Regions from separate parts of the Streptomyces sp. NPDC051310 genome, predicted to be linked through region 3. Evidence: riboswitches for the same ligand, from Rfam matches in the RefSeq annotation. Region 3 holds a riboswitch; each other region holds the start of a gene.
The links. Region 3 has a riboswitch for cyclic di-AMP ahead of ACIA79_RS29335 (NlpC/P60 family protein). Riboswitches for the same ligand answer to the same signal wherever they lie in the genome.
Positions count from the first base shown of each region.

Region 1: another riboswitch for cyclic di-AMP. It lies ahead of ACIA79_RS14780 (peptidoglycan DD-metalloendopeptidase family protein); the one in region 3 lies ahead of ACIA79_RS29335 (NlpC/P60 family protein).
Region 2: another riboswitch for cyclic di-AMP. It lies ahead of ACIA79_RS22590 (transglycosylase SLT domain-containing protein); the one in region 3 lies ahead of ACIA79_RS29335 (NlpC/P60 family protein).

Region 1 is NZ_JBITEO010000008.1:256,430-260,370, reverse strand. Features, by position in the region: gene ACIA79_RS14785 (SGNH/GDSL hydrolase family protein) at 1-374, opposite strand, end outside; gene ACIA79_RS14780 (peptidoglycan DD-metalloendopeptidase family protein) at 543-1,478, opposite strand; cyclic di-AMP (ydaO/yuaA leader) riboswitch at 1,483-1,640, opposite strand; gene ACIA79_RS14775 (tyrosine-protein phosphatase) at 2,428-3,240, shown strand; gene ACIA79_RS14770 (DUF6126 family protein) at 3,254-3,373, opposite strand; gene ACIA79_RS14765 (helix-turn-helix domain-containing protein) at 3,394-3,941, opposite strand, start outside.
Region 2 is NZ_JBITEO010000016.1:6,814-10,754, forward strand. Features, by position in the region: gene ACIA79_RS22580 (GTP-binding protein) at 1-583, shown strand, start outside; gene ACIA79_RS22585 (Tm-1-like ATP-binding domain-containing protein) at 555-1,829, opposite strand; cyclic di-AMP (ydaO/yuaA leader) riboswitch at 2,279-2,442, shown strand; gene ACIA79_RS22590 (transglycosylase SLT domain-containing protein) at 2,445-3,239, shown strand; gene ACIA79_RS22595 (isopenicillin N synthase family dioxygenase) at 3,418-3,941, opposite strand, start outside.
Region 3 is NZ_JBITEO010000027.1:16,459-20,399, forward strand. Features, by position in the region: gene ACIA79_RS29325 (NlpC/P60 family protein) at 1-138, opposite strand, end outside; gene ACIA79_RS29330 (hypothetical protein) at 425-778, shown strand; gene ACIA79_RS29335 (NlpC/P60 family protein) at 879-2,114, opposite strand; cyclic di-AMP (ydaO/yuaA leader) riboswitch at 2,113-2,262, opposite strand; gene pcrA (DNA helicase PcrA) at 2,470-3,941, shown strand, end outside.

The sequences.
Region 1 (3,941 bases), on a different contig from region 3:
ACGGTGCCGACCACCGAGGTGAGGTCGGCGACGGCGCGCTCGAAGCGCTCCGCGACGTCGTCCGGGTCGCTGCCCGGCCGGATGATGTCGTTGCCCCCCGCGCAGAAGGTCACCAGGTCGGGGGCGAGTTCCTTGGCCCGCGGCACCTGCTCCTCGACGATCTGGTCGAGGAGCCGGCCGCGTACGGCGAGGTTCGCGTACCGGAAGTCGTCCGGATCCGGAAGCCGGTCGGCGAGCAGCACCGCGAGGCGGTCGGCCCAGCCGACGTACCTCCCGTCGGGCCCGGGGTCCCCGACGCCCTCGGTGAAGCTGTCACCGATCGCCACGTACGACCCGAATGCGTCACTGTCTCTGAAAATCGAATCGTCTGCCACGGCACCACATCTTTCCTTCCGGGTGTGAGCTACGCGACCGTAAGGAGGGGTTGACGCGGGGTGAGATTCGCCACCGGTCAAGATTGGACCAACTCGGAATACACCGCCGCCCGGCACCGCGGGTGCGGTGCCGGGCGGGGGTCGTGACCGGAGGAATCCGGCGGTGCGTCAGATGGAGACGCCGTGCTGGCGCAGGTACGCGATCGGGTCGATGTCCGAGCCGTAGCTGGGGCTGGTCCGGATCTCGAAGTGCAGGTGCGGGCCGGTGGAGTTGCCCGTGGAGCCGGACAGGCCGATCTGCTGGCCGCCGCTCACGCTCTGGCCGGCGGAGACGGAGAGCGAGGAGAGGTGGGCGTACTGCGAGTAGCTGCCGTCGTCGTGCTTGATGACGACCTCGTTGCCGTAGGCGCCGCTCCAGCCGGCCGAGACGACGCTGCCCGGACCGACGGCCTTGACGGTGCTGCCGGAGGACGCCGCGAAGTCGACGCCGGTGTGGTAGCCGGAGGACCACATGGAGCCGGAGGCGCGGTAGGGAGTGGTGATGCCTGCGTCGACCGGCGCGGTGAACCCGGAGCCGGTGGTCTGCGGGGCGGCCGACTCCGGCGCCGAGGCCGGGGCCGGCGCCGGGGCCGGGGCCGGGGCCTCGGCCTTGACGACGGAGCGGGAGGCGCGGGCCTCCCCGCGGTCGGCGTCGGCCTTCGGCTTCGCCGGGGCGGCCTTGGCCGGGGCGCCCTTCGCCGGCGTGCCCTTGGCGCCGAGGGTGAGCTTCATGCCCGGGAGGATCAGCGACGGGTCGTCACCGATGACCTCGCGGTTGTCCTTGTAGAGCTTGTGCCAGCCGCCCTTGACGTTCTTGTTGTGGGCGATCTTGGCGAGGTAGTCGCCGGCGACCACGGTGTACGTGCGCGGCGCGGCCTTGGCGGTCTGCGCGGCGGCGACGACCTGCTGCGGAGCGGTTGCCGGCGCGGCGCTGCTCTCCGCGGCGTGCGCACCGGTGGCGCCGAGCAGCGGGATGGCGATGGCGGCGCCACCGGTTCCGGCAGCGACGAAACCACGCGTGATCGGGCTGGACTTGGGACGGCGGTGCTTACCCTTCGCGGGCATGGCGAATTCCTCTCCGGCGCCTGCGAGGTGAGCTGTCGGGTTCGGGCTGGAGATGCCCGGCCGCGTGGTCGACGCGACTTCACCCCGAGCCGGTCCCGTCCATCCGGGATCGGCGTACTACCTGGTTCCCCCGCTCCTGCCACGCGTGGGTGGGTGCGAATTCCGGGCCGGTGGCAGGATTCGGCGGTCCGGCCGGATTGCCGTGACCGTAGGACAGCAGGGCCGGGCCGAACAAGCCGCTGTTTTCCGCGGGCCATTCATTTCCCTGGCGCCGGGCGGAATTGCCGGTCACGTTCCGTGGATTACGGATCATGAATTTCCGCTTCCCGCAAGGAATTTGGGAACGGCGCGCGGCCACGGACCGTCACCTTTATGACGCTGCTCACGTGGCGCGGCCCATCTCCCTTGCTATCGGGGCACGTTATCCCGAACAGCTCAATACGGACACAAGCCGCCTTTCATGGATGTGCCACGAGAGGCAAACCATGGTGAATCCGGACAGAACAGCGACACGCTGTCCGATTTACCGGCATTCGTACCCACACGGAGCCGGCACCGGACCGGGGCGAGGCGGGAGCGGCACGGGGCAGAGGCCCGAGGGCGGCACAGGGTAGACACCTGAGGACTGCCCGGGGGCGCCCCGCGGGCGGCCGATACGGAACATGTCACCCAAAAAGCGTGTACGTCATGATCAGGAGCAAACGGGTCATACGCATACATCCCGTCGCGCGCCTCATGGCGTGCGGTCACCCCGCGTGCCGGGGGCCGCCGGACGGATCCGGGGAGCGGACGGGCCCGGTACCGGTCGCCCGGCGGCGGCGCGCGGGTGCCCGCACCGCGGTCGCAGCGTCCGCCGCCCACGGATCATTGCCCGGGGATACCTATGTCGTATCGTCGGATCGCGACATCGTCGGCGGCCGGCGCCGGCGTGAGACGCGGAGGAGCCCCCGTGACGCAGCAGCTGCCGCAGGTCCCGTCGACCGAGCCCGAACTGTCGGGAGTGCGCAACTTCCGCGACGTGGGTGGGCTGCCGACGGTCGACGGCCGCCGCGTCCGGCACGGCAGGCTCTACCGCAGCGGGCACCTGGCGCACGCGACGAGCGAGGACGCGGCGTTCCTGAGCTCGCTCGGGCTGCACACGATCTTCGATTTCCGCAACACCGCCGACCAGAAGCTGGAAGGCGCCGACGTCGCGCTCCCCGGTGTGCGGAACGTGAACATCCCGCTGTCCGACCCGGCCGACGGCGCCGAGTTCTGGCGCATGGTCCGCGACGGCGACATCGACCAGCTGCGCGAGATCCTCGCGGACGGCAAGGCGGCGGCGCGCATGACCGCCTCGTACCGCACGATCATCAAGCACCGCACCGCCGAGCACAGCCGGGTGCTGCACGCCCTCGCGGAGGACAGCGTGCCCGCGCTGCTGCACTGCGCGGCCGGCAAGGACCGGGCCGGGCTGTCGATAGCGGTGGCCCTGCTGGCGGTCGGCGTGGAGCGCGAGGCGATCGAGGAGGACTACCTCAAGTCCAACGAACCGCACCGGCGCTACAAGGTGCACCGCAGCGACACGTCCTCCGCCGGTATGTCGCCCGAGGTGATGGAGCTGCTCAGCCCGCTGTTCGAGGCCCGGCTCGCGTACCTGTCGGCGGCGTTCGCCACGATCGAGGAGACCTGGGGCACGACCGACCGGTACCTCGCCGAGGGCCTCGGCCTGACCGCGGCGACCCGCGAGAAGCTGCGCGAGCGCCTCCTCGACGAGGGCTGACCGGGCCCGGCCCTCAGCCGGCCCCGAGCCCGAAGAGCAGGTACAGGAACGCCGCGAAGAGGTGGCCCGCCACCAGATAGGCGAAGAGCCGGACGACGAGACCTCGGGGGAACTTCCACTCCTGGGACGACATGGCGGCCTTTCTGCACGGGGTCAGCGACGGGGTGCGGAGCCGCCGAGGCACAGGTCGGCGGCGGCGCTCTGCAGGAGGGTGTGGACGAAGAGCAGCTCGGCCCCGCGGCCCGCGGCCGCGGTGATCCGGTGCGGGGTCAGCGAGTCGAAGTGGGCGCTGTCGCCGGGATCGAGGACGTGCACCGCGTCGCCGAGGACGAGCCGCACCCGCCCCTGGAGGACGTACAGCCACTCCTCGCCCGGGTGGACGCGGACGAGGTCGTCGCCCCGGCTCGCGTACGGCACCTGGACGCGCAGGGCCTGCATGGCCCGGCCGGGGCCGCCCGCCTGGTGGTAGGTCCACCCGTCGGCCTCGACGGGCTCGGGGCGCCCGGCACGGACGATCGGGTCACGCTCCGGCGCCGCCTCGCCGAGGAGCTCGGACACGGTCGTACCGTAGATACGGGCGAGCGCGAGGAGCATCGGCAGGGACGGCTGGCGGCGCCCGGTCTCCAGCCGGGACAGATGCGCCGGCGACAGGCCCGCGCGGCGGGCGGCCGCCTCCAGGGTGAGGCCGCGGCGTCGGCGCA
Region 2 (3,941 bases), on a different contig from region 3:
CCCGTCCCGGGAAGCGCCGTCCGCGGAAGCGGCCCCCGTCAAGATCCTCGTCGCCGGGGGCTTCGGCGTCGGGAAGACGACACTGGTCGAGACGATCTCGGAGATCGAGCCGCTGCGCACGGAGGAGCGGCTGACGGCCGCGGGCGTCGGCGTCGACGACCTCGACGGCATCGAGTCCAAGGCCGTGACCACGGTGGCGATGGACTTCGGCCGGATCACCCTCACCGACGCCGGTGTGGTCCTCTACCTGTTCGGTACGCCCGGCCAGGAGCGCTTCTGGTTCATGTGGGACGACCTGCTGAACGGCGCGCTCGGAGCGGTCGTGCTCGTGGACACGCGGCGCCTGGACCGCAGCTTCCCGGCCGTCGACTTCTTCGAGAGCCGGGGACTGCCCTTCGTCGTGGGCGCCAACTGCTTCCACGGCGAACAGCCCTACACCGTCGAGGAGATCAGGGCGGCTCTGCGGCTGGGCGACCCGGACACGCCGGTCCTGCTGCTGGACGCCCGGTCACGGGGCGACGTCCGGGACGCGCTGCTGTCGCTGCTCGACCTGCTCATCGCGAAGGCCTCGGCACCTGCCTGACCGGTGCGCCGCTGATCATGCGGTGCAGCAGGTCGGAGGCGGCACGGCCGAACGCCGGGTCGTTGATGTGCGTGTCGATCTCGACGACGTCGACGGCGCTGCCGCGCAGCCCGTCGCGCAGGGCCCCGAACAGCGCTTCGTCCGCGGCCGGGTCGTGGTACGGCCCGCCCGGCTCCCCCAGCGTGGACAGTCCGCGCAGGGGCAGGCACACGGCGGCCGGGCCGGTGGCGGTCCGCAGCTTCGCCGCCACGCGGCGGCCGAGTTCCGCGCACTCCCGCGGCGTCGTGCGCACCACCGTGATGGACGGGTTGTGCACGCGCATGTCCCGGTCGCGCATCCGCGCGGGAACGGTGTCGGCCGGGCCGAACTTCACCATGTCCAGCGCGCCCGGGGCGACCACCTGGGGGATGCCGCGGCGCCCGGCGGCCTGGAGCCGGTCCGGGCCCGCGGTGAGGATGCCGCCGCAGAGGTCGTCGGCGAGCTCGCTGAGCGTGAGGTCGAGGACGCCCGCGAAAAGTCCCTGCCCGGACAGCGTTTCGAGGGTGCGCCCGCCCGCGCCGCTGGCGTGGAACACGAGCACTTCGTAGCCGAGTCCGGTCAGCCGTTCGCGGGCGGCGTCGACGCCGGGGGTCGTCACGCCCGCCATGCTCGCGGCGACGAGGGGGCGGCCGCCGTTTGCACCGGGGCCGGTGGGCAGCGGGGCCCGGCCGGCCGCGGCGAAGCCCTTCGCCATACCCGCGACGGCGTCGGCGGCGTTGGCGAGGATCGGCGCGGAGACGCTGTTGACGCCCGCGATGTCGACCACGCTGTACATCATGGTGATATCCGCGGAGCCGACGTACGGCGAGACGTCGCCCGCGGCCATGGAGGACACCATCACCTTGGGCACGCCGAGCGGCAGCGCGCGCATGGCGCGGGTCGCGATGGACGTGCCGCCGCTGCCGCCGAGGGCGAGCACACCGTGCAGCCGGCCCTCCCCGTGGAGGCGCAGCACGGTCTCGGCGGCGCCCCGGGCCATCGCGGTGACGGCCGCGCCGCGGTCGCCCTGGGCCCGTAACCGCTCCAGGTCGGCGCCGGCCGCCCGCGCCACGTCGGCCCGGGGCACGTCGGCGGGTATGCGGGGGGATCCGGCCACGCCGGTGTCGACGACCACGACGTCCACGTCGTGGCGCAGCAACCGCTCGCGCAGCCATCCGTACTCCAGCCCTTTGGTGTCCAGGGTGCCCACCAGTACGACGATCGCCATGGAGGCAACTGTCCGGGACATGCGGCGGAGCGGCAAGGTGCGTGCGCGGGGAAGATCGCGGTGCGTTCCCCGCCCGGGTCCGCCGCGGCCGGGGCGGGCGGAGCTCCTCGCGGGTGACCGGCCGACCGCTTCCCGTCACCTCGCCGGATCGGGCACCTTTCGCCTGAATGTCCCGATTACGGATGAGTCAGCCATCTTGCTTGGTTTCCCCCGCATGCCAACATAATTGCCCCTTATACACCGGCCGTGATATGACTCACCTCCGAACCCGGCCTCCTGGAGTCCTCCCCCCTCCATTTCCGCTGTTCGGAAAGAAAGTTGAGTTTCCGGGAGGACGCGAACGATGGCGTTCCCGTAACCGGCCGTGCGTAATTCAGGACTTGTTCGGCCGCGTTGCTCTCGCTTACCGTCACGGTCAATCCGGTCGGACCGCCGAATCCTGCCGCCGCCCGGAATCCGCACCCATCCACTGACGTACGGCAGGAGCGGGGGACCCAGGTAAGCCGCCGGCCCGGAAATACGGGACGGCTCGGGGTGAAGTCGCGCGCTGCGCGGCCGGGCATCTCCAGCCCGAACCCGACAGCTCACCTCGCAGGCGACGGAGAGGAATGTCCCATGCCCGCAAAGGGTAAGCACCGCCGCCCCGGCAACCATCCGATCACCCGGCGTCTCGTCGCCGCGGGCACGGGCGGCGCCGCCCTCGCCCTGCCGCTGTTCGGCGCCACCGCGGCCGAGGCCGCGCCGAACACGGCTCCCTCCGCCGTCGTGGAAAAGGCCGTGACCTCGCCCGTCACCTATTCCGTGATCGCCGGTGACACGCTTTCCAAGATCGCCCGGACACACGAGGTGACCGGGGGCTGGAAAAAGCTGTACGAGGACAACCGCAAGGCCGTCGGTGACAATCCGTCCCTCATTCACCCGGGCCTCAAGCTGACGATCGGCGCCAAGCCGAAGCCGAAGAACGAGGCGAAGGCCGCAGTGAAGACCGCGGTGAAGACCACGGCGAAGGCGAAGGCTGTTTCCACCGCCCCGGCGGAGCGGGCCGACCGCTCCACGCGCACCAGCCTCGCCCCGAAGCCCGTGGCGTACGCGGACAATCTCGACGGCTGGATCAAGGAAGCCCTGGCCATCATGGCCGAGCGCGGAATTCCCGGCACGTACGAGGGAATTCACCGCAACATCATGCGTGAGTCCTCGGGCAACCCGCTGGCCATCAACAACTGGGACTCCAACGCCGCGGCCGGAACTCCGTCCAAGGGCCTCCTCCAGGTCATCGACCCCACGTTCCGCGCCTACCACGTGCCCGGGACGTCCACCGACCCGTACGACCCGGTCGCCAACATCACCGCCGCCTGCAACTACGCCGCCGCCAGGTACGGCTCCATCGACAACGTGAACGGCCCCTACTGACGGGCGCCGTCACTCCCGTCGGGGGCCGGTCCGGGGAACTCACCCCGGACCGGCCCCTTTTGGCGCGTGCGGCGGCCACGCCGACCGGTCCGCGTGCCGCCGTGGACGGCGACGGCCATGAGCGGTGCTGCTCCGGCTCCGTGCAGGCTCCGGCGGGGCGCCCTCCCGCGTCCCGGGGTCAGCCGGCCACGAGTTCGGGGTGGTGACGGCGCGCCACCTCGGGGTGGGCCCGCACCCAGCCCTTGAGTTCGTTGCGGCCGTACTCGGCGTGCAGCGGGTTGTCGAGGTCCTGCGCGACGCCCGGCGCGTGCTCCAGGTAGGCGCCGGGCACGGTCCTGATCACCGCGTCGAGCCGCGGGTTGTAGAAGAACGGCACCGAGAACCGCTCCACCGCACCGGGTGGGCTGACGACCCGGTGGTCCGTCGCGGACAGGTAGCCCTCGGTGGCTATCTCCAGCAGCTCGCCGAGGTTGACGACGAAGGCGCCCGGCAGGGGCGGTACGGCGATGTAGCCGTCTCCCGACCGGACTTGGAGACCGCCCACCTCGTCCTGCAGCAGCAGGGTCAGGAACCCGTAGTCCTTGTGCGCGCCGACGCCCTGGCCGGCGCCCGAGGGGGCCGATCCGGGGTAGCGGATCAGCTTGGTGTGCAGGTGCGGACGGTCGGCGAAGTCCTTGTCGAAGAAGTCCCCGGGCGCACCCA
Region 3 (3,941 bases):
GGTGAGGCGGGGATCGGCGTGCCCGGCGCCCTCCAGGACGGTGGCGGTGGCCGCTCCGGCGAGCACCAGGGTGAGGGCGGTGCGGCCGGCCGCCGATCCGCTCAGCGGGCCCTGTCTCTGTTTGCGGTGCGCTGCCACGGGGGCGGTCCCTTCCCGTCGGTAGGTCGGCGGGGTGGCCGGCTGCCGCCCGGGAGTAGGGAGGCGGCGGTGGGGAGAGCCGGCCACCTGGGGGAGGACGCTAAACCCGGGCGTCACGGGGCTGGGGGAGAGTGACCGTTATTGGCCGCAGGTGAGAGTTCCGGGGCGGGATGCGAGGGCGGCGCTGCACCTGGAATCCCGCATTCCGTATCAGCCGTGACCGATGCGACGAATGAGCCCACCCTGACCGGAAGTGCGTGCTATGGCCCCGGTTAGGCTCCGGCCCATGGACGTACTCATCAATGTCTTCGTCGCGCTGCACATCATCGGCATCGCCTCCCTCCTGGGCGGCTTCCTCACCCAGATGAAGGGCATGGGCGCGGGCACGGCGCGCTTCACGCCCGCCATGCTGCACGGCGCGCTGACCATGCTGATCACCGGCGTGGCACTGGTGGGGCTGAACCAGGCGGACGACCAGACCGTGAACAACCTCAAGATCGGCGTGAAGCTGGCGATCCTGGTCGTCATCCTCGGCCTGGTCTACGTCAAGCGGGACGAGGAGCGGGTGGAGAAGGGCCTCTTCGGCGCCGTCGGCGGTCTGACCGTGGCCAACGTCTTCATCGCGACGCTCTGGACGTGATCCCCGCCGCCCCGGCCCGCCGGCCCCCTGCACGGGCCGCGGGCAGGGCGCCGGCCGGGGTGCCGGGCGGTGCTCCGGTCGTGGTGCCGGGCGGGGCCGTTCAGGCCGGGCGCACGCTGCCGTGGACCGGCAGGTAGTAGATCGACTCCTCGCGGACGTTCGCCCCGGGCCCGGGCGCGTGGACCATCATGCCGTCGCCAAGGTAGATGCCCACGTGGCTGATGTCGTCGTAGAAGAACACCAGGTCGCCGGGGCGCAGGTCCTCCATGGCGACGGGTGTGCCGGACTCGGCCTGCTCGCGGGTGGTGCGCGGGAGGTCGACGCCCGCCGCCTTCCACGCGGCCTGGGTCAGCCCGGAGCTGTCGTACGAGCTCGGGCCGGTGGCGCCCCGGACGTACGGCTTGCCGATCTGGGCGCGGGCGAAGGCCAGCACCTTGTCCGCCTTGGCGGCGTAGCCGCCGTCGGTCGTACCGCCGCCTGCCGGCCCCGGCTCCTCCCCCTGAGCCGGCCGCGGGTCCGGCTCCTCCTGCTCCCGGCACGCGCGGGCCGCCTCCGCCGCGGCGCGCGCCTCCTCCTCCGCCCGGGCCTTCTCCCCGGCCCGGCACCGGGCGTCCGCCGCGCGCTCCCGCTCCAAGCGCACCAGCCGTGCCTGCTCCCCGGTCGTCAGCTGCGCCAGCAGGGCGCGCGCCTCGGCCAGCTTCCGCTGCACGGTCTCCTTGCCGGCCTGGAGGGACGCCTGGGAGTCGGGCAGCGCCTCCGGGCTCCTGGTCACATCGGCCTGCTGCCCGGTCGCCGCGGTCCGGTGCTCCAACGGCTCGGCCGCCTCGGCCTGCTGCCCGGTCGCCGCGGTCCGCTGCGTCCTGGACCCGGTGAGCTGCTCGTGCTGCGGCCCGGTGGGGCGTCCCGCCGCCGGCGTGCGGTCGGCGAACGGCTGCGGCTCCTCCGCGAGGAGCAGGGCCGCGCTCGGGGTCGCCCCGCCCGAGCGGTGCCGTGCCGCCGCGTAGGCGCCCCGTACGCGGCGGGACTCGTTCAGGGCCTGCGTACGCTTCGCGGCCTCGTCGAGCATGCCGTCACCCGCGCGCCGCCGCTGCTCGCCGGCCTCCCTGGCCTTGGTGTACTGCTGCGTCGCGGTGCCGGCCTGCCGGTAGAGGTCGTCGACCTTCCGCTCCACCTCTTCGACCGACGGGCGTCCCGGCACGGCGCCGGCGGACTGCGCGGACAGCAGGGTGGTGACCGAGGCGATGGCGGCCGTCGTGACCCCGACGGCGGGGGAGCTGGTACCGAACGTGCGGGTGGTGCGGCTGCGCGGCTTGCGATGCGACGCCAAGGCCGGCATCTCCTTCCGTGGACCGCCTACCGGGTCAGCCGGCGGGTTCGGGCGAACGGAAGGTGCCCTACGGTCCGCGGTCACGGCCGATTCACCCCACGGTGCATGGTGGGTTCCCGGTTCCGAACTCCCATGGCGGGGAGGGCGGATGCGGCGTGGGCGGCCGATCGGCGTGGTTCGCCGATGAGGGGACGGTCCGCTTGGGCAGGCACGCTAGCCAACCTGTGGCGGTGCTGTGAAGGATGATGTTCGATATGTCGGATACATTTTCGTGACCTTCGATTACTGTGCGGTAGGGGTGACCGAACGTGAGGGAGGCGGTTCGGCCACGGCTGTCAGTGGGGCCGCCTAGACTCGATAGGCGATGAGCAGCCTCTTTGACGACAGCTTCCTGGCGGACCTCCGGAACCACACCTCGGAGGAGCCGCCGCCGCCCCCGGAGGACTCCGAGGACCACCGGCCGGCCCCGGAGGAGGTCCCGCACGACCTCTTCGGGGACCGCTTCGACGTGCCGGCGGCCCGTGACGCGTACCACCGCGACGGCGCCCCGCGCACCGTCGTCGACCCCGCCGCGCTGCTGGAGGGGCTGAACGACCAGCAGCGCGCGGCCGTCGTCCACACCGGCTCACCGCTGCTCATCGTCGCCGGTGCCGGGTCCGGCAAGACCAGGGTGCTGACCCACCGCATCGCCCACCTGCTGGCCACGCGGAACGTCCACCCGGGTCAGATACTGGCGATCACCTTCACCAACAAGGCCGCCGGCGAGATGAAGGAGCGCGTCGAGCAGCTCGTCGGACCGCGCGCCAACGCCATGTGGGTGATGACCTTCCACAGCGCGTGCGTCCGCATCCTGCGCCGCGAGTCCAAGAGGCTCGGCTTCACGTCGTCCTTCTCGATCTACGACGCCGCCGACTCCAAGCGGCTGATGGCGCTGGTCTGCCGCGACCTGGACCTGGACCCGAAGAAGTTCCCGCCGAAGTCGTTCAGCGCCAAGATCTCCAACCTGAAGAACGAGCTGATCGACGAGGAGACCTTCGCCGACCAGGCGGCCGACGGGTTCGAGAAGACCCTCGCCGAGGCGTACCGGATGTACCAGGCGCGGCTGCGCGAGGCCAACGCCCTGGACTTCGACGACATCATCATGACGACGGTCCACCTGCTCCAGGCGTTCCCGGACGTCGCCGAGCACTACCGCCGCCGCTTCCGGCACGTCCTCGTCGACGAGTACCAGGACACCAACCACGCGCAGTACACGCTCGTGCGCGAGCTGGTGGGCACCGGGTACGAGGACCTCGGCCCGGCGGAGCTGTGCGTCGTCGGTGACGCCGACCAGTCGATCTACGCCTTCCGCGGTGCGACGATCCGCAACATCCTCCAGTTCGAGGAGGACTACCCGGAGGCGACCACGATCCTGCTGGAGCAGAACTACCGCTCCACCCAGACGATCCTCTCCGCCGCCAACGCGGTGATCGAGCGCAACGAGAGCCGCCGCCCCAAGAACCTGTGGACGAACGCCGGCGCCGGTTCGCGCATCACCGGGTACGTCGCGGACACCGAGCACGACGAGGCGCAGTTCGTCGCCGACGAGATCGACCGGCTGACGGACGCGGGCGAGGCCAAGGCCGGTGACGTCGCCGTCTTCTACCGCACGAACGCCCAGTCCCGTGTCTTCGAGGAGATCTTCATCCGGGTGGGACTGCCCTACAAGGTCGTCGGCGGCGTCCGCTTCTACGAGCGCAAGGAGGTCCGGGACGTCCTGGCCTACCTGCGCGTGCTGGCCAACCCGGAGGACAGCGTCCCGCTGCGCCGCATCCTCAACGTGCCCAAGCGCGGCAT